One region of the Paenarthrobacter sp. NPDC092416 genome, then DNA from elsewhere that is predicted to be linked to it. Evidence: riboswitches for the same ligand, from Rfam matches in the RefSeq annotation. Region 1 holds a riboswitch; each other region holds the start of a gene.

Region 1 (4,527 bases):
TTCCTGGCAGTGTCTGCAAGCGGATGCGGGGTCCGCTGCGGCTGTTGTTTTCTTGTCATGGGGCGGGCTCGATCCGGTGGTGTTTTCTTAGGTTGGGGATGCGATTGTGCTCGGCGAGACGCTATGTCTCGGCCACCGCCGCGGCGACAAGGGATCTGAGGATGCTTTGGTCCGCCAGTCCCAGGATGCGTGCCGCGACTCGTCCTTTCTTGTCGATCACGAGAGTGGAAGGAACTGCCTGCGGGGGGACGTATTGGGTCATGGCCAGGAGGATGCCCCCGTCTTTGTCCTGCATGCTGGGGTAGGTGACACCAAAGGTTCGTTCAAAGGCGGCCGCTGCCGGTTCTTCATCGCGGACGTTGACACCATAGAACTGGACACCTTGGCCTTTGAACTGTTCCGCGATGGCTTCGAGCCTCGGGGCTTCGAGCCGGCAGGGGGCGCAGGCGGCATACCAGAAGTTCAGCACGATGATTTTGCCCTGCCAATCACTGGAGGTGATTGCCGTGCCGTCGTAGAGCTTGCCTTTCAGGACCACGGGGGCCTTCCGCTCGGCATCCACATATTCGGTGACAGACCCGTCCCCTGCGATGTAGTTTTTGTTGTCGCCCGCCTTGGCCTGTTCAGAAAGGGTGTCCCTGGCTCCACATCCTGTGAGAACCAGCGCTCCCAGCCCGGTCAAAGACGATGCGGTGATGAAACGCCGACGCGTGATACCCGGCTTCTGTGTACCGGCGCCGCCGGCTGAAAGTAGTCGTCCTACGAACTTAGACATTGCGATCCTTAGATAACGAAATTGTAACTTCTTGGTGTTTTGGTTAGGCTGGGTTTCGTCCATACCCGTCCGGGGTATGGGTTGGCCGTCTCGCCAAACCCCGTCGGCGGCCCAATGAGCATCCAGTTCCAGACGGGGGCGGAGGACCCAACAACGGTGCATGAGCACCTTGGGGTGAAGCCGGCCCTGCAGCTACCCATCCGGGAGCGGGGCTGGCCGGACAGTCCACTCGTCCGAATCCGACAGCTAACTTCGTCGGCGCCGAGAGGACCCCCACCTTGCCTTCCCAGCCCCAGCACGGCCGTCGCCGCGCCACGCCCAGTTCAGCACCCGTCAAGCGCCGTCGTGAAACGGCGTTTCTTCCCTCCCCTCTGCAGGACCGCGGCCATCGGTTCGGTGCTGCCGCCGCTGTCACCGGCCTGATTGCCATGAGTGTCCTATCAGCCGCCCAGGCTGATCCCGGGCGCGTCGGAACCGACCAGGCCCTTTCACCCGCAGTACCAGCTACCGTGTCCGCGCAGCCGGTGATCAATGCCGAAGCCGGCGCTTCCCTCACCTTTGACCGGCCGGTGGTGGGATCAAAGGCCGCACCGCCAGCCACTGTTGCGCCGCCTGTGGCAGCTGTCGCGCCCCAGAAGGCCAAGGCAGCAGTACAGGTCCCTTCCGCTCCGGCGGAGGCATCGACAGCGTTGAAGGCACCCATGGCTTCAATCAACGTCAGTTCACCGTTCGGCCTCAGAGTCAACCCCCTCACCGGGTCGACCGGGGAATGGCATACGGGGATTGACCTGACGGGGGCCTGCAGCACGCCGGTGTTCGCAGCTGGCGCCGGAACCGTCGTGGAAGCCGGTTGGAGCCAGTACGGAGGCGGGAACAGAATTGTCATCGACCACGGCAATGGTTTGAAAACCACGTACAACCATTTGGCCAGCATCGGTGTTGCCATGGGACAGGCCGTTGCATCGGGCGCCCAGATCGCGGGTGTGGGAACGACGGGTAACTCAACCGGCTGCCACCTGCACTTTGAGGTCATGGTCAATGACAAGACCGTGGATCCTGCCAGCTTCATCTGAGACGGACCTCTGCCGCGCAGGTGCTCACGCATCGTGGGTTCCCGGGCCGCGGGGGCCTTGCAGATGCTTCCGGTTCAGCACGTCGAGCTCGTCGTCGCTGAGCTCATCAAAGGAGCGGGCCTCCCTGCGGTCGCTGCGGGAGAACCTGACAAACATGAGGATGATCAGTGGCAGGTCCACGATCTCGGCGAGGAACCACAGCAGGTCCCCGGCGAGTTGTTGGTCCCGGAACGGGTCCGGGAGCCAGGATGGGTGGCCGGTAAGGGGCAATGTCGCGCCGTCCAGGATCTGAGGGCTGATGCGCATCAGCACCCCCGGCACGGCGTCGGCGACCAGTTCGATGAAGACGTAGATGAATTCCACCACGATCAGGGATGTGACGTCTTTCGTCGAGCCATCTTCAATGATCGGTACGGCCATCAGTAACCCCGCTGCGGGGACGAGGACCGTCAGTGCTGCATCCCACCACGGGTCCGTTCTCATCGCGTAGAACAGTGGGGTCAACAAGAGGGTGAACAGGGCAAGGCCCAGCAGGGCCGCGACGACCGTGTTGCTCAGTGCCTTGGTCACCCGGCTGCTCAGAACGCGGGCGAGCCGTTCCTGACCCTGTTTTCCCGAGGCTGCCCTGGCCAGCGTCAGGGGCTGGCCGGCTGCGATCAGCAGCGGGACGATGAACAGGTACGAGGTGATTCTCAGGGTGAAGGCCCAGCGAAGATCGTGGCTGTACACGCCCGTGAACCCGAAGCTGAGCACGGCGAAGCTGCCCAGGCCCAGGCCATAGAAGGTCGCTGCCCGCCACCATGGCCAGTGCACGCCCCGGCGCGCGGCTGCACGGATGCCCTGGCCGTAAAGGACGGCTGCTGTGGCGATGATGGCCGCTGCCGGCACATTCAACGTCCAGGATGACACGACGGCGTCCCAAGGAGGCATCGTCAGCGCTTTGCTTCTGTCCGCCCGGCCAGGAGCGCCCCGGCCAGGAACAGCAGACCCGCTGTGGGGTAACCGGCGTAGAGGTCCAGGGCCACGCTCGGTCCCTGCCCGGCCGGCGCCAGGTGCAGGATCCAATGCCAGATCGCGACCGCCGCCCCGGCGGCCATGATTACCTGTCCGATGCGCACCAGCCGGCGGTGCCTGCGGTGCCGTGTTTCGGGGTCGTCATTGTTGTTGGGTTTGGTGTTCATGGGGATTGCCCTTCAGTGGTTTCAGCCGTTGCTTCCGCCGGTGCACGCGGCTCCGGGTTCGGGGGCCTTCGGGGATTGGGCGTAGGCGCTGATGAACGTCGGGATCCGGGGATCGGCTGCTTCGGTCACACCCAGTTGAGCACCCCAGGCTGTCGCGGTGACCGGTTCGCTTTGGTTCGCGTCGGGGCTGAGCAGAACGTAGGGGTTTGCCTTGGCCAGGGCGGCCAGTTTGGTGATCTCATCCTCAGGCAGACCGGGCTTGTAGCTCAGCCATACGGCGCCGTGTTCCAGGGAGTGAACGGCCCGTTCTTTGGTGACAGGTTCGGTGTAGATGCCGCAGTTGACCCAGACGGGTGCGTGGTCGCCTCCGACACCAGGTTCCTGGGGGTAGGAGACAGGTGTTTGGACGTGGTTGCGGGAGAGTCCCGAGTAGGTCTGGGCACCGTCGATGGGTTTCTTGGCGGCCTCCATGGCCGCGTTCTTTTCCTGGACGGCGCCGGTGACTACCAACGCGACGGCGGTGATGATGACGGTCAGGAGAAGACCGAACCCGCCGTAGACCAGAATGTTCCATTTGCGTTGCTTGGCTTTTTGCTGTGCCCGGATTCCGGCGAGTAAGGCTTCGTGGTCGGCGCGGCGTTTGCTGGCGTTGCTCATGAGGGTTCTCCTGTATGTGGGAGGGGGCGTGAGGGGGGTCGGGCCTGGCCGGCGGCCAGCACGAAGGATCGTGGTCCAGGGCGCAGGATCAGGAACAAGAGGATCCCAGCGACAAGAAGCAGCCCGGAAACCCAGGTGTTCACGCGCAGGCCCAGGATGGTGTTGGCGGGGTCGGCGCGCATCAGTTCGAACACGAACCGGCCGCTGGTGTACAGGACGATGTAGGCGGCGAAGACCGCTCCGGCGCCGAGATGGTATTTGCGGTCCAGGAACATCAGCAGTGACGCGGCGGCAAGGCACCACAGCGATTCATAGAGGAATGTGGGCTGGAAGTAACCCAGGACTTCGGGGGTGCCCTCGGCTGTGGTCACGGCCTGGCCGGTGGCTTGGTTCATGGCGTGGACCTGCAGTTTCCACGGCAGGTCCGTGGGCCCGCCGTAGAGTTCGTTGTTGAACCAGTTGCCCCACCGGCCCAACCCTTGGGCGATCAGCAGGCCAGGGGCTGCCGCGTCAGCGAAGACCGCCAGGGTGATCCCGGTCCGCCGGGCACCGATAAGGGCACCGACCAGGCCGAGAGCGACCGCCCCCCAGATGCCCAGGCCGCCTTCCCAGATGCGCAGCGCACCCCACGGGTCCTTGCCGGGGGCGAAGTACAACTGGTTGTCCGTGATCACGTGGTACAGCCGGCCTCCGATGATCCCGAACGGGACGGCCCACATCACCACGTCCAGGGCCTGGGCTGTTGTGCCTCCCCGGGCGCGTAGTCGTCGAGCGGTCAGCCAGACGCCGACGATGATCCCGGCCAGGATGCACACGGCATAGAACCGGATGGTCAGCGGCC
Region 2 (4,527 bases), on a different contig from region 1:
GGCGTCTGCCCACGACGTCGCCGAGTCCACGGCTCCGGCGAACGGTGCCACAGTGGCGGAAGTACCGGCGTCGGTATCGATTACGTTCAGCAACCGCCCGCTGGCTATCGGCTCGGGCGTCACTGTTACGGCTGGCGGCGAAAACTGGGCGGACGGCGCCGTCGAGATCGTGGACAACGTGGTGACGCAGAAGCTCCGCCCAGGCGCTCCGGCGGGCGAATTCACTGTTGTGTGGCGCGTGGTCAGCTCCGACTCGCACCCCATCGAAGGCACCTTTACGTTCACCGCCACTGCAGGAAGCACGACGGCGGGCACCGGCTCGGGGGCTGCGTCACCGTCTGCTTCGGCGTCGTCGGCGAGCGTCCCGACGGCGGGCACAGCGGCGCCGGGGACGGGAAATAACGAACCGGCAACGGACGCTTCACAGCCGTTCCCGTGGAGCATCGTCGGCTTCGCAGTGGTCGCCTTGGGCCTGCTGATCTTCCTCGGTGTCACTGCCCGTAAGAAACTCGCGGCAACCGGCGATTCAGAAGGTGAAAACCCCGCCGAATAGCGGCCTGCGGGCCTACTCGTGAAGGTCTCAGAATGATCACCAAGACACGCCCAATCTTAACTTCTCGTTACTCAAATGTGACTTTGAAGTGATCATCACGTACCGTTGTATCTGTGCCTGTTCCATGAACCGGGCACTTCCGGCCTGATTGCCTAGCTCTGCCGCAGTCCGGAATCCGTTCGCAGACAAACCTACGGCAGAGACAGGGAACCCATTTTGGACCGCTTTCGAGCGTGTCTTGGGGTGAAGCCACGAAGCTTTCCGCTGACAGCGGTGGTGATAGTGGCCGGGTGACTCCCATCCGAATCCGACAGCTAACCTCGCAGGCATCGGGAGAGGCTACTTCATGTCTTCACGCATTCTTCGCGGCCGTCGTAAGGCGGACAGCGTACGTCCTAATCCGTTCATCTCCATCTCCAAGGCTGTTGCCAGCAACGCCTCCGGCGCAGGTCGCCAGGCCGCTGTGATCGCTGCAGCTTCGGGCCTCGTCCTGACCGGTTCCATTGCTGCACACGCTGCTGAAACCCCGGTTCAGCGCGACTCCAGCCCCGCAACCGTTGCCGAGACCGTTGCGGAAACCCCCAACCAGGTTGTCACCGCAGCATCCACTGCCACCGTCAACTTCGAGCGTCCCGCAGTTGCTTCCGTAGCGGCTCCGGTCATCGAGAAGCCGGCTCCCGTCGCAGCGGCTCCCGTTGCCAAGACGGCTGCCGCAACTGCTACCGTTCAGGCTGCAGCACCCGCTCCGGCCGCCACGGCTCCTGCTGCAGCTCCGGCTGTCGGCGGCATCAACGCAGCCATGGTCGCCTCGGCATACGCCCAGATCGGCATCTTCCAGGACTGCACCGCCATGGTCGAAAGGGCCCTCGGCTCGGCCGGTATCCCGGTTGGCGACCTCGGTCCCATGCAGTTCATGAACTACGGCAAGGTTGTCAGCGACCCCCAGCCCGGTGACATGATCGTCCAGTCCGGCCACGTAGCCATCTACATCGGCAACGGCCAGGCCATCAGCGGTGGCATCAACGGGAACCAGACGGGTATCCACCCCATCAGCTGGCTCACCGCCACTGGCCCCATCACGTACGTACGTGCAGGCGCATAAGCTGTAGCTTCACCGCGCATTGGCTCGACCATGCACACTGGCTCCACCGTGCATTGGCTATGCCAAGTTTTAACTGAAGGCCGGTGCCTTCGAGGACTTATGTCGTCGAGGGCACCGGCCTTTGCGCTTAAAATCGGCTGACTGTGGCGCTGGAAAAAACTATGCGATTCGCGGCAGTTGAAACGCTAAGCGATCGCGATCCCCGGGCCTGCCGGGAGCGCCACCCTGGTGGAAATAGCCTGCCCGACCGCCTTTGCCTGCCGGAGAACTTCCTTCGGTGTGGGGGTAATGAGTTCCCCGACACCCACCAGGTGCATCCCGACGGCGCGCATGGCTGCCGCAAGATTCTGGCCTATCGAAATGCCAAGTTCGGCGAGCATCCGGCGCAACTGGCTTTGGGCGCAGCGCGTCACCACGATGTGGTCGGCCAAGAGGACGCCCGTGGCCGTGTGGACGGCCCACTGCCGGGAGCCTGCCACGGGGAGCCCGGGCATCACTCCGGCGGTAAGGGCGGCGGTGAGGGTCGCGGGAGCGCCCGCGGTTGGTCCGACGGCGGAGCTGACGGATAGTCCCGTCATTCCTGCGCCCATTCCTGGGCCTAGCCCTGCGCCCAGCTGAAGGGAAGTTTCTGCCCCCAGGAAGTCCAGGCGGACCGCTCGTGTGTCGCTGCGGACATCAAGGTGGTGGCTGGCGGCGTAGTTGCGCAGGTGCCGGAGGATCTCGTGGCGTTCCTGCATGGCAGCGGGATCGGCCGCGTCGCAGCGCTGCAGCATGCCTGTGTGGAGGGATGGTCCTGTCGTGGCCAAGGCTCCCAGACCGTCCACCACAATGGAACCTACGCCGTAGCGGCTGAGTTCACTGGCGACAGCCAGTCCGGACAGCCCGGCGCCGATCACCACGGTAGTGGTGCGTTCCGTGCCGGAATCAGGCGTGAGTGACACTGCTTGGTTCCTCCTTGACGTGTGTGCCCTGAGGCATCGCGTGGGATCGCGTCCGAGTTCCCCAAGCGGCCGCAAATAAATGGCCGGTAGTGTTCTGGAACACATTCACCGGCCATTCGGTGAATCGAACACTACAGAACTTTTCCGGCCATGGATAGCCTCCGCGCCCGCGTGTTTTTCGATGTTCATCTGCGGCGAATTCAGGTGCCCCAAAACGAGCCCGGACCGTTATCCACATAGCCGAACGGCGCCTTGATTCGGCCCTGCCAACCGAGAATAGTGGTGCTTGGAAGGGGAATCCCAAGGATCCTCCATCCCCGGAAAATGCAAGGGGAACTGCCGAGTAGGCGGGCAGCCTGCCTGTCAGGGAAACCGGCAGGTAGATCCTCTGGCAGAATGGCCGGAACATCAGGCAGTAAGTGCGAGGAGGCGGGCCCCATGGACCAGCACGGCAGACACGTTGAAGAACCACAGGACGGCGAAGGAGAGTCCGTCGCGCCAGGCGGCATCGTCGTTGGAGTGGACGGTTCCGAGCACGGCCAATGTGCCCTTGTCTGGGCAGCACGTGAAGCCGAACGCCGCCAGCTTCCGCTGCATATCGTCACGGCGTACTCGGTGCCGATCTTTGCGGCCTCAGGGCTGGATGGCGGCTACGCCACGGTTGATGACTCCGTGATTCGGGAGGGCGCCGAAGCAATCGTCAAGCAGGCCATGGAAAAGGTCTCCGGCTACGCCATCGACGTCGATGCTTCAGTGGAGAACGGCGACGCCTCCGGTGTCCTGCTGGATCTGTCCGCGGATGCCGCACTCCTGGTCTTTGGCAGCCGCGGCCGCGGTGGATTCGTCGGTCGCCTGCTGGGGTCAGTGAGCAGTGCCCTGCCGGCCCACGCCAAATGCCCCACCGTCACTGTGCCGCTGTATTGCGCTGACCGCCTCGGCGAGAACACGGAGGACAAACACATCAAGGCGGAGCACGCCAAGGCCGGCCCTCGAAACGTGGAGAATGTCGTCGTGGTGGGCGTGGACGGTTCTGAGCAAGCCCGCGTGGCGGTCCTTGAAGCCGCGGAACAGGCGCAGCGGATGGGTGCCAAACTCCGGGTGATTTGTGCAGTACCGCAGTACAGCGGCTCGCTTGCCTGGGTCCCCGCTCCTTTGGACCGTGATGCGCTGTTTGCGGATATCCGGGTTCAACTGGACGCAGGCGTCGCGTGGCTTCGGAGCCATTTCCCCAAGCTGACGGTGGAGACCGAACTCAAGGACGGCTCACCAGTGGATGTCCTCGTGGAGGCCAGTCGCGGGGTGGAGCTCATCGTTCTTGGTACGCGTGGTCGAGGCGGCTTCGCTGGAATGCTCTTGGGCTCCACCTCGGACGGCGTCCTGCATCATGCCAAGGGTCCTGTGCTGGTTGTTCCTGATCGGGAGGATCCGCGGCTCGCAGACCGTGCCAACTTCGGTCCCATGCTCGGCGCGGTTTAGTCCGAAGCCGGCCGCCGTCCATGGAACGCCCTGATCCCCAAGACCGGGTGTCACAAGACCGGGTGCCACAAGACCGGGTGCCGGGCCTGCAGCCGGAAGTCCATCCGCCGGGCGGTCTCTCGCCGGAAGCACAGCTACGTGATGGCGGGCCGGACTTCATCGTGGACATCGGTCACATCAGGGCGGACATGCTTCCCGTAGTGGGAGGCAAAGCTGCGAATCTTGGCGAGTTGAGTGGTGCGGGGCTCCCCGTGCCGCATGGCTTCTGCCTGACCACAGATGCGTACAGGTTTGCCATGGCCTCGGCGGGCCTCGAGGAAGTTTTCATCGGGCTCCGCGAAGTACTGCCAGGCAACCTTGACGAGTTGAACCTGTTCGCTGATCGCGCCCGGACGTTGGTGCTTGATGCCGGCGTCCCCACGAAGGTTGCCGAGGCCGTGCGTTCTGCCTATGGC
Region 3 (4,527 bases), on a different contig from region 1:
GGGGTGTGTCCTCGATGCGATAGTCAACCATCAGCTGACTGTTAGAGCCAGCCCATGGGGTCTACAACTTCGCCGTTGACCTGGACCTCGAAGTGCAGATGGCACCCCGTGGAAGCGCCTGTGGTGCCGCTGAGGGCTACAGTGTCTCCGCGGTTGACCGTTTGGCCAACCTTGACTGTGAAGGACGACAGGTGGTTATACGTGGTTTCCAGGCCATTGCCATGGTCCACCACTACGCGATTGCCTCCGCCGTAGGCGTGCCAGCCCGCGAAGGTGACCTTGCCGGCCGCAGCGGCGTGCACGGCAGTGCCGCACTGGGCAACGAAATCCTGGCCGCGGTGGAAGTCGCCGGTTCCGCCAGTCAGGGGGCTGACGCGGTAGCCGAAGGGCGATGCCGTGACCAGCGTGTCCAGAGGGCTACCAAGGGTGCCAAGGGAGGACGCGCGCTGGATGCTGCCTGCGGACTGGGCGCTCAGCAGCTGCTTGAGCTTGCCGTCCGGGTCTGCCTTGGTAGCGACCGCTGCACGGCTGAAGTCAATCTTGGCGCTTGCTTCTGCGGAAACCTCGGGCTGGCTGCCTCCGGCGACCGACAAGGCCGACGTCGTCTGGCCGGATTCCGACGTGGCCATGACCGGGCTTGTGGCCGGCAGACCGACAGTCAGGGCAAGTCCGGTGGCGGCAAGCGCAACACCGGCTTTCTGCCCGACGCCACTGGCTGCGGCGAAGTCGGCTACCTGGCGCATCGGGCTCTTACGGCGGCGCACCTCACGGTGGGTGTCGCGCGGCCGGGTTTCCGTTACTACGCGGGCTGGCCGCAGCTCAGCAGCGGGGCCGGACGCGCGGCGGCGGCCCCTGACGTTCTGCGATGTCAAACTCTGTTCCTCTCTGGAAAGCCTGCGAAGTTAGCTGTCGGATTCGGGTCAGAGAGTTCAAAGACCCGGTCCGCACGAAGCGCTCACGGCACACAGGTATCCCCGAAAGGAACTGCGATAGTGGGCACTTCTGCTGCGGACTTCACCCCAAGGCTGCTTCTTTAGACAGCCGCTTGTGGTTCCCCCGCCTCTGCCAGTGGTGGATAACACACCCGATCCGCTGGCAGAGCTCGGCTCCAGATCAGGTAACGCTTTGGTATCGGCGTTAGTAGATAACTATAGGCGATTAAGCCCCGCAGTAATAAATTCGTTATCTTCCAAAACAACCGTGTTGGCGAAGGCCCTTATCACTCTTTGGTCAAAACCGCAGGTCACACGCCCGCAAAAGGGCACAGTGAGATGGACCACGTACCCGCCGGGCAGCGTGTTCCGCAGGGACGAAAGGGTGGTCAGCTGACCGTAACGAAGACGTGCGCGGCTACCTCGGGAGGCAGCTCAAGGGCACCCTCGATGCCGGGTACGCGAACGGAGATGTACTCCCCCACTCGCTCAAGGGACACCGGTGCGCCTGGACGGATTCCGCCCTCATCCAGCTGGGTCAGCAGTTCAGGCTCCACCTGGATGGGCTCCGCGAGACGACTGACCATGACCTTGGAATCCGCAGCATAGTTGTCCATGGCGTCGATGAGGTTGACCACACCGCGCGAGAATGGCTGGCTGGGGCTGCCGCCGAGGGCTTCCAGTCCGGGAATCGGGTTGCCGTATGGCGATTCGGTGGGGTGTTCCAGCAGCTCGTAAAGCCTGCGCTCAACGCGCTCACTCATCACGTGTTCCCAGCGGCAGGCTTCGTCGTGCACGTAGGCCCAGTCCAGGCCGATGACGTCGGCGAGCAGTCGCTCGGCGAGGCGGTGCTTACGCATGACCTCGGTTGCCCGCTTGCGGCCGGACTCGGTGAGTTCGAGGTGACGGTCATTGGAGACCACCACCAGGCCATCGCGCTCCATGCGGCCGATGGTCTGGGAAACCGTGGGGCCGGAGTGGCGGAGACGCTCCGCGATACGTGCGCGAAGAGCCACGATGTTCTCTTCTTCCAACTCCAAAATGGTCCGAAGATACATCTCAGTGGTATCGATCAGATCCGTCATCCAGCTCAGCTCTCCTCGAACGCAGTTCTTGCGTAATCTCCACCGTACAACGTCCCGGTCAAGGCCAAACGGCTTGGAGCCGCAACCTCTGGAACGCCAACCCCAAGCCTAGCTTATTTGGAATTACTCCGGATAATTTTCATTACCGGAGCGGCCTCGGCGTTCCACGTGGCGGACTATGACAAGGACAGGTATCCGCGTACGCACACAGTCAGGCAGAATTGGGGAGTCGAAGGGGCAGCCGATGCCACCTGCCACGACCCATCTCGACCGCTACTTCACATTGGAGCCACACGTGAGCGACGCCAGCATCACTATTCCCGCCGACTTGCTGCCCAAGGACGGACGCTTCGGCGCAGGACCGTCCAAGGTCCGCCCGGAACAGGTCGAGGCGCTGTCCGCAGCATCGGCAACCATCCTGGGCACTTCCCACCGCCAGGCACCCGTCAAGAACCTGGTGGGCTCGGTCCGCGAGGGCCTCAGCCAGTTCTTCCGCGCCCCGGAAGGCTACGAAGTGGTGCTCGGCGTCGGCGGCTCAACAGCATTCTGGGACATCGCAAGCTTCGGGCTGGTTGAGAAGAAGGCCCAGCACCTGTCCTTTGGTGAATTCGGTTCCAAGTTTGCTGCAGCCACCAACAAGGCCCCGTTCCTGGACGCTTCCTCCATCATCAAGTCCGAGCCGGGCACCCGTCCCGCAGCCCAGGCTGAGGCCGGTGTGGACGTTTACGCCTGGCCCCAGAACGAGACGTCCACGGGCGTGGCCGCTCCCGTGAAGCGCGTCCAGGGTGCGGATGAAGCTTCGCTCGTCTTGGTGGACGCTACCTCGGCTGCAGGTGGCCTGGACGTGGACGTGGCTGAGTCCGACGTCTACTACTTCGCCCCGCAGAAGAACTTTGCATCCGACGGCGGTCTGTGGTTGGGCCTCTTCTCCCCCGCCGCGATCGAGCGCGCTGCCCGCATCAAGGCAAGCGACCGCTGGATCCCGGACTTCCTGGACCTCCAGACTGCGATCGACAACTCCCGCCTGAACCAGACCTACAACACGCCGTCGCTGTCCACGCTGGTAACCCTTGACGCACAGGTTCAGTGGCTCAACAGCAACGGTGGCCTGGATTTCGCCAGCAAGCGGACCGCCGATTCCGCGAGCCGCATTTACTCCTGGGCGGAAGCCTCCGAGTACGCCACACCGTTCGTCGCCAAAGCAGAGGAACGCTCCAACGTCATTGCCACCATCGACTTCGACGACTCGATTGACGCGGCGGCCATCGCCAAGGTACTGCGGGCCAACGGCGTCGTGGACACCGAGCCGTACCGCAAGCTCGGCCGCAACCAGCTGCGCATCGCAACGTTCGTCGCCATCGAGCCGGACGACGTTTCTGCCCTGCTTGCCAGCATCGACTACGTCGTGGGCGAACTGAAGAAGTAACCACCACGCGCGGTTTTCCGCGCGAACGGCTGGGTCGGCGTCGTCCGGGAATTCTTCCCGGGCGGCGCTGACGCTTTTAAGCGCTTCCCCCCAAAAAAAGCGCTGCCCCATGGGCTGCAGAGGCTGCCGCTAGGTCACGCGGCGGGAACCGTCGTCGTCGTCCTCTTCCTCCGGGTTCCGTGCCAGCAACGACTCAACGCGGAAGTACCGCATCCCGCGCGCGCGTCGGTCGAAGCGGAGCCGCAGCTGCTTGGCCCTGATAATCCAGATCAAACCCACGACGGCGGCGCTGACGCCGGACACCGCTGCAACGCCCACGGCCCATCGTGGCCCGCCGGCGTTGGCAACCCAACCCACCAGAGGGGCTCCGATGGGTGTTCCGCCCATGAAAATGGCCATGTACAGCGACATCACGCGGCCGCGCATGACAGGCTCTGTGGTGGACTGCACGTAGCCGTTGGCACTCGTGATGACAGTGAGCGCGAACAAGCCGCAGGGCACCAGGGCCATGCCGAACAGAACGGCGTTGGGAGCAAGCGCGGCCAGGGCGCTGGCCACACCGAACCCTCCGGCGGCCAGGAAGATCAGTCTCAGCCGGGGTCGCCCGCGCCGGGCCGAAAGGAGCGCTCCCGTCACGGATCCAACGGCCATCACGGAGTTCAAGAGTCCAAACGCGCCGGCGTCCATGCCGAACTGGGTGCCCACCATAGCGGCGATGAAGAGCGGGAAGTTCAGCCCGAACGTCCCCACAATGAAGATGGCGGCCATGACTACCTGGATGTCCGGCCGGTTGCGGACATAGCGGAGGCCTTCCCGGATACGCCCCTTCCCGGCCGCTGCGCGCGGCTGGGATCGAAGGGATGAGACTGGGATAAGGATCAGAGCCCAGACCATTCCCGCGAAGGACAGGGTGTTGATGAGGAAGACCCAGCCGGGTCCCACCACCACCGTCAACACACCGGAAACGGCAGGACCGATCATGCGTGCCACGTTGAAGGACGCGCTGTTGAGCGCGACTGCGTTGGAGAGGTAGTCGTCCTTAACGAGCTCGGAGACGAACGTCTGCCGGACCGGCGCGTCCAGG
Region 4 (4,527 bases), on a different contig from region 1:
CCGCAACGGTGAATTGCTCCCGGTGCTGGAGCTGCTCTACGACAATGACGGCTCCGTGCAGGACGTTGCTGCCAAACTCCACCTCCACCGGAGCAGCATCTACAACCGGCTGGGCAGGATCCGGCAACTCATCGGTGCTGACCCGTTGAGCGGTGCCATCCGGCTCGAGTTGCACGCGGCGTTGAAGGCGCGGCGCTGGGCAACGCGGCCGCGGATTTGATGCTGGATCAGGCCAGGCTCAGCGCCCGAACGGCTTCATCCGGCGGCAACCCCATCGACTGGAGCGGCGACGGACCAAGGAAGTCCGGCTGCCGCTGCAGTACCGGCCATGCCACCCCACGTGAGTGGTGGTTCGGGGCATGCGGGTGCTCACCTGAGGACCTCGTTGGCAGCGTCCAGAAGTCCCTCGAGATCCACTGAAGACTGGGGTGTGGTTGCGCTCGGGCTACCCGTCGGCTTCGGTTTCCTGGCGGCATCGGTTTCCGTCGGCGAAGGGGTTGGCGTGCCGGTGGGCGTCGGGGTCGATGTGACCGTGTCGCTGGGGACCGGGCTGGGCGCCGGAGTTGTCGCAACGGGAACCGGTGTGGTGACGCCCGGTACGGGAGTGACGGCAGACGGCGCAGCTGACGGGACCCAGACCGGGTCCGCGAGCGAAACTTGAGGCGTCGGAACGGACGACGACGTCACTGCAGCATGTGCCTCCTGCGTGGTTTGCGTCGGGTCGGCCAGAGCTTGGCCCGCGGTAGCGCTGGGGCTGGAGGAAGATGACGCCGATGCGCTGGGGGAGACGCTGGCCGCAGTGGACGGAACCTCGGACTCGCCGGAACTGCTGTCCTTGGCCTGCGGGGTCTGTGTTTCCTGGCCGAAGAACGGCAATTCCAGGGCTTGGCCGAGCGAACCGGCAGTCAGAACCAGGCCCAGGGCTCCGGCGACAACTGCCATCCGCTGGCTTACGGCGCGAACGGTTGCGGCTTTCTTCAGAACGGCCAAGGGCTCCCGGCTGAACGGCGAAGCAGCAAAGGACGCCGCGCCAAAGCCGGCCTTGGTGGCCGCTGATTGCGAGGTGGCTGATTGCGAGGTCACTTGTGCAGCTGCCCTCCGAGTAGGCATCTCGGCTGCCTGGGGCTGCTCCGGCGCATTCGGCTCATCGGACTCCCGGCTCGCGAGTGCGGCGGCGGCAGTCGCGGCCGCAGCAACCTGCGCGGGTGAAGTGGCCCGGGCCGGAGACGGTGTGGCAGGTGCCGAGACCGTCGGGATGGCCGCCGTGGCCGGCTCTGCCGCAGGTGCCATCACTGGGATCGCGGTCGTCGCGGGTTCGGAAACGCGGTCCTCCTCAGCAGCAGGAGCCACAGCGGGAATTTCCGTAGTGACCGGCTGCGGAGTCGGCGTCTGCTCTTCGGCGGCCTTGACGATGGGGATGGCCGCCGTCGCGGGTTCGGCTGGTGCGCTGGGCTCGGGGTCAATCACCGCCCGTGCGATGCGCTCACGTTCGGCGGCGCGTGCGGCCGCGCGCGTGGTGGGGGCCGCGATGGTGGGCGTGGCCTCAGTGGCGGGTTCCGGCGTCGTACTTGTCTGTTCCGGAGCAGGTGTGTCCGGAGTAGATGTGGAGGTGACGGCTGCGCTGAATTCGGCGCGGCGGCGTCCGGTTGGCTTGGTGCGCTCGCTGGCCACTTGGGCGCGGCGCGGCTGATCCATGGATGCGGACATGGTGGTTTGCCTCTCAACGCCTTCGAGGTTAGCTGTCGGGTTCGGACGAGGCCGTCCGGCCGCACATGGCGGCTTCACCCCGAGGGCCTGTGGAGATGCAGGCCCGGGAACTCTGGGTCCCCCGTCTCTGCCGCGGGTCTGGCGGAACTCCGGGATGCGGCAGAGCTCGGCGTCATCCCGGAAACGGCCCAGTTGGGGTTGGGTCGCTCTTCGACGTTACAGGAGGCCGCCGTCAAAGTCACGTTTACGTAACGGGCGGGAGGCCTGTCGGAGCGTGTGGCGCTGAGGACCTAGGCTACGGGGTTCGTGCGGGATCTGGGACTCTGGCCAAGATATCCAACGCCAAGACTAGCTTCGGCGTGCACCGGCAGGTAGACATTGTCGTATGGACCTGCCAGTGATGCCGCCGATCTCGCCCATGCTCGCCAAGTCTGTTCCCTCAATCCCTGATGTTGGTCACCATGAGCCCAAGTGGGACGGCTTCAGGACCATCGTCTTCAAGGACGGTGACGAGATCATCCTGGGTAGCCGCAACGAGAAGCCGATGACCCGTTACTTCCCTGAACTCGTGGAGGCGCTCCGGAGGAACCTGCCGGACAAATGCGTGATCGACGGCGAAATTGTCCTGATCGCGGACAACAGGCTGGACTTCGAAGGGCTTCAGCAGCGCATTCATCCCGCCGACAGCCGTGTCCGAATGCTTGCGGAGAAAACGCCGTCCTCCATGATCGCCTTCGACCTCCTTGCCTTGGGAGATCAGAACCTCATGGACAGGCCGTTTTCGGAGCGCCGTGCCACCTTGGAGCGTGCCCTCGCCAAGGCGGAGCCGCCCGTATATGTGACGCCCGCAGTAGCGGATCTTGATAAGGCGCAGGAGTGGTTCGTGCAACTGGAGGGCGCCGGGCTGGATGGCGTGCTGTCCAAACCCTTGGACGGGACGTATCAGCCCAATAAGCGCGTGATGTTCAAGACCAAGCACGAGCGCACGGCGGATTGCGTGGTGTCGGGATTCCGGTGGCACAAGACTGCCCAGGTTGTGGGCTCGATGCTGCTCGGTCTTTATGACGATGGCGGTCGACTGCAGCATGTGGGGGTGGTGGCGTCTTTCCCAATGGCCCGCAGGGAGAGTCTCGTGGCCGAACTGGAGCCGTACCACATCGAGCTCAGCGAACATCCCTGGGGTCAGTGGGCCAACCAGTCAGAAGCGACAACTGCCGGGTCCCGAATGCCGGGGGCGCAGAGCAGGTGGAGCGGCGGCAAAGATTTCTCCTTTGTACCGCTGCGTCCAGAGCTCGTCATCGAGGTCGCCTACGACTATATGGAAGGCGACAGGTTCAGGCACACCACGCAATTCCGTCGGTGGCGGCCGGACCGTACCCCGGAAAGCTGCACCTACTCCCAGCTTGAGGAACCTGTGGACTACGACCTTGGTGAGATCCTGCGGTTGCCATAGTCCCTGGCATGCTTCGTTGCTGCTCCGCTTTTCAGTTGCTTCCCCGCTCTTCAGTTGTTGGCCAGCGGCGTCGTAGCGGGTGAGCAACTGCCTACCGGTCAGCCGTCTTCGAGCTCCGGCTCTTCATCACTCCAGTCGTCGGCCGGGGGTGCTGGTTCAAGGAGTTCGACGTCGGGCTCAACCTCCATATCGGCCTCATCGAGGCTCGAATCAGGGATTTTGTCGGGTTCCCCGGGGTCCCCGGGTTCAACTGGTGGCTCAGTCATGTGCCCAAGGTAGTCCGGAGGGCCGGCAGGGAACAGTGGCTACGGGTGCGCTCTGGATAACGAAGGAGAGGCTAATCCCGCTTTGCGTCGTCCGACTCGGCAGGGTCGGACGTGGTTCCTGAGGCGTCGGGTGCGCCAGCGGCGTCGGCTGCGCTCCGGCGTCGTGCGATTTTCGATTCCGTCCACATGGCTACGGCGACGAACACGACGCACGCGAACATAAAGGTGGCTACGAAGTTCAATCCCATGGCATTACCCAAGGGTGCGGCAAGGGCCATTGCGGCCAGCCCGGCCACGATATGCCACCCTTTGAAATTGCCCACCAAACAAGCGTAACCCCGGCGTTTAGAGGCACTGGCCTGTTGACCGGGATCGTTGCTTGATCCTTATCACTCCGACGCTTTTAGCCGGTTGTGACGTCATCTCCGGCATTGCCTTCGTCCCCGGCTTCGGCCTGCTTCGGCTTCTGCGTTTCAAGCCACGCCATGATCGCAGCCTGGCGGATTCTCCGATGCGTTCCGCGGTATTCCACTGGGATTTCGCCGCGGTCTGTCATGTTGCGCAGGTAAGTGTGCGAGATCCCCGCGAGTTCCGCGGCCTGCGACGTCGTGAGCATTTCCTCGACGCTGCTGACCGTCACCGTTTCGCCCCGGCTCAGCCTTGCCAGAAGATCGACGACGGCGTCCCTCGCCTGATCGGGCAGGCGGTGGACCGTGCCGTCAACAAAGACCGTGATGTCGTTGCTGTCCTGGAGGGAACGCGAGAGATTCCGGGCGTCGTCGGCGGGGAGGCCGGCCGTGACGCGGGGAGCTATCAATGCCATGGCAGAAGCCTAGCGTGCCCCCTCTCGCCGGCCAGCGTGGTTCGCCCGTTTCGGGGGCTTGCTGCGCAGAGTGCCGTGCGCACGGCCTGGTCTGCAGCCAGTCGTCGAAACGGGCGGGAGTGGCGGAAAAGAAACCCGTTGACAGGAAGCAGGTAACGCGCGTAACCTGAGTCACACGTTCCAAGTAACGCGCGTTACCGACTCAGTGTTACCAACTTCCGCATTACCAACTCCCGCATTACCAACACCGACCCACCCGGAGCATTCAATGGCGAAAA

The links. A riboswitch is a leader RNA that binds a small molecule or an ion and turns the genes downstream of it on or off. The one in region 1 is predicted to bind cyclic di-AMP.
Region 2: another riboswitch for cyclic di-AMP. It lies ahead of ACIQC5_RS09030 (NlpC/P60 family protein); the one in region 1 lies ahead of ACIQC5_RS19725 (M23 family metallopeptidase).
Region 3: another riboswitch for cyclic di-AMP. It lies ahead of ACIQC5_RS04395 (M23 family metallopeptidase); the one in region 1 lies ahead of ACIQC5_RS19725 (M23 family metallopeptidase).
Region 4: another riboswitch for cyclic di-AMP. It lies ahead of ACIQC5_RS17760 (hypothetical protein); the one in region 1 lies ahead of ACIQC5_RS19725 (M23 family metallopeptidase).

The regions. Positions count from the first base shown of each region.
Region 1 is NZ_JBIVQG010000013.1:18,156-22,682, reverse strand. It holds gene ACIQC5_RS19735 (DsbA family protein) at 1-59, opposite strand, end outside; gene ACIQC5_RS19730 (TlpA family protein disulfide reductase) at 122-775, opposite strand; cyclic di-AMP (ydaO/yuaA leader) riboswitch at 885-1,048, shown strand; gene ACIQC5_RS19725 (M23 family metallopeptidase) at 1,054-1,848, shown strand; gene ACIQC5_RS19720 (cytochrome c oxidase assembly protein) at 1,873-2,757, opposite strand; gene ACIQC5_RS19715 (hypothetical protein) at 2,781-3,029, opposite strand; gene ACIQC5_RS19710 (DUF3105 domain-containing protein) at 3,051-3,686, opposite strand; gene lgt (prolipoprotein diacylglyceryl transferase) at 3,683-4,527, opposite strand, start outside.
Region 2 is NZ_JBIVQG010000003.1:267,514-272,040, reverse strand. It holds gene ACIQC5_RS09035 (copper resistance protein CopC) at 1-553, shown strand, start outside; cyclic di-AMP (ydaO/yuaA leader) riboswitch at 703-896, shown strand; gene ACIQC5_RS09030 (NlpC/P60 family protein) at 900-1,655, shown strand; gene ACIQC5_RS09025 (FAD-binding protein) at 1,841-2,596, opposite strand; gene ACIQC5_RS09020 (universal stress protein) at 3,035-4,072, shown strand; gene ACIQC5_RS09015 (PEP/pyruvate-binding domain-containing protein) at 4,261-4,527, shown strand, end outside.
Region 3 is NZ_JBIVQG010000002.1:25,613-30,139, reverse strand. It holds gene ACIQC5_RS04395 (M23 family metallopeptidase) at 42-872, opposite strand; cyclic di-AMP (ydaO/yuaA leader) riboswitch at 877-1,118, opposite strand; gene ACIQC5_RS04390 (metal-dependent transcriptional regulator) at 1,322-2,017, opposite strand; gene serC (phosphoserine transaminase) at 2,313-3,443, shown strand; gene ACIQC5_RS04380 (MFS transporter) at 3,573-4,527, opposite strand, start outside.
Region 4 is NZ_JBIVQG010000010.1:110,720-115,246, forward strand. It holds gene ACIQC5_RS17755 (PucR family transcriptional regulator) at 1-220, shown strand, start outside; gene ACIQC5_RS17760 (hypothetical protein) at 370-1,707, opposite strand; cyclic di-AMP (ydaO/yuaA leader) riboswitch at 1,713-1,861, opposite strand; gene ACIQC5_RS17765 (ATP-dependent DNA ligase) at 2,093-3,160, shown strand; gene ACIQC5_RS17770 (hypothetical protein) at 3,259-3,426, opposite strand; gene ACIQC5_RS17775 (hypothetical protein) at 3,498-3,749, opposite strand; gene ACIQC5_RS17780 (helix-turn-helix domain-containing protein) at 3,830-4,249, opposite strand; gene ACIQC5_RS17785 (LacI family DNA-binding transcriptional regulator) at 4,518-4,527, shown strand, end outside.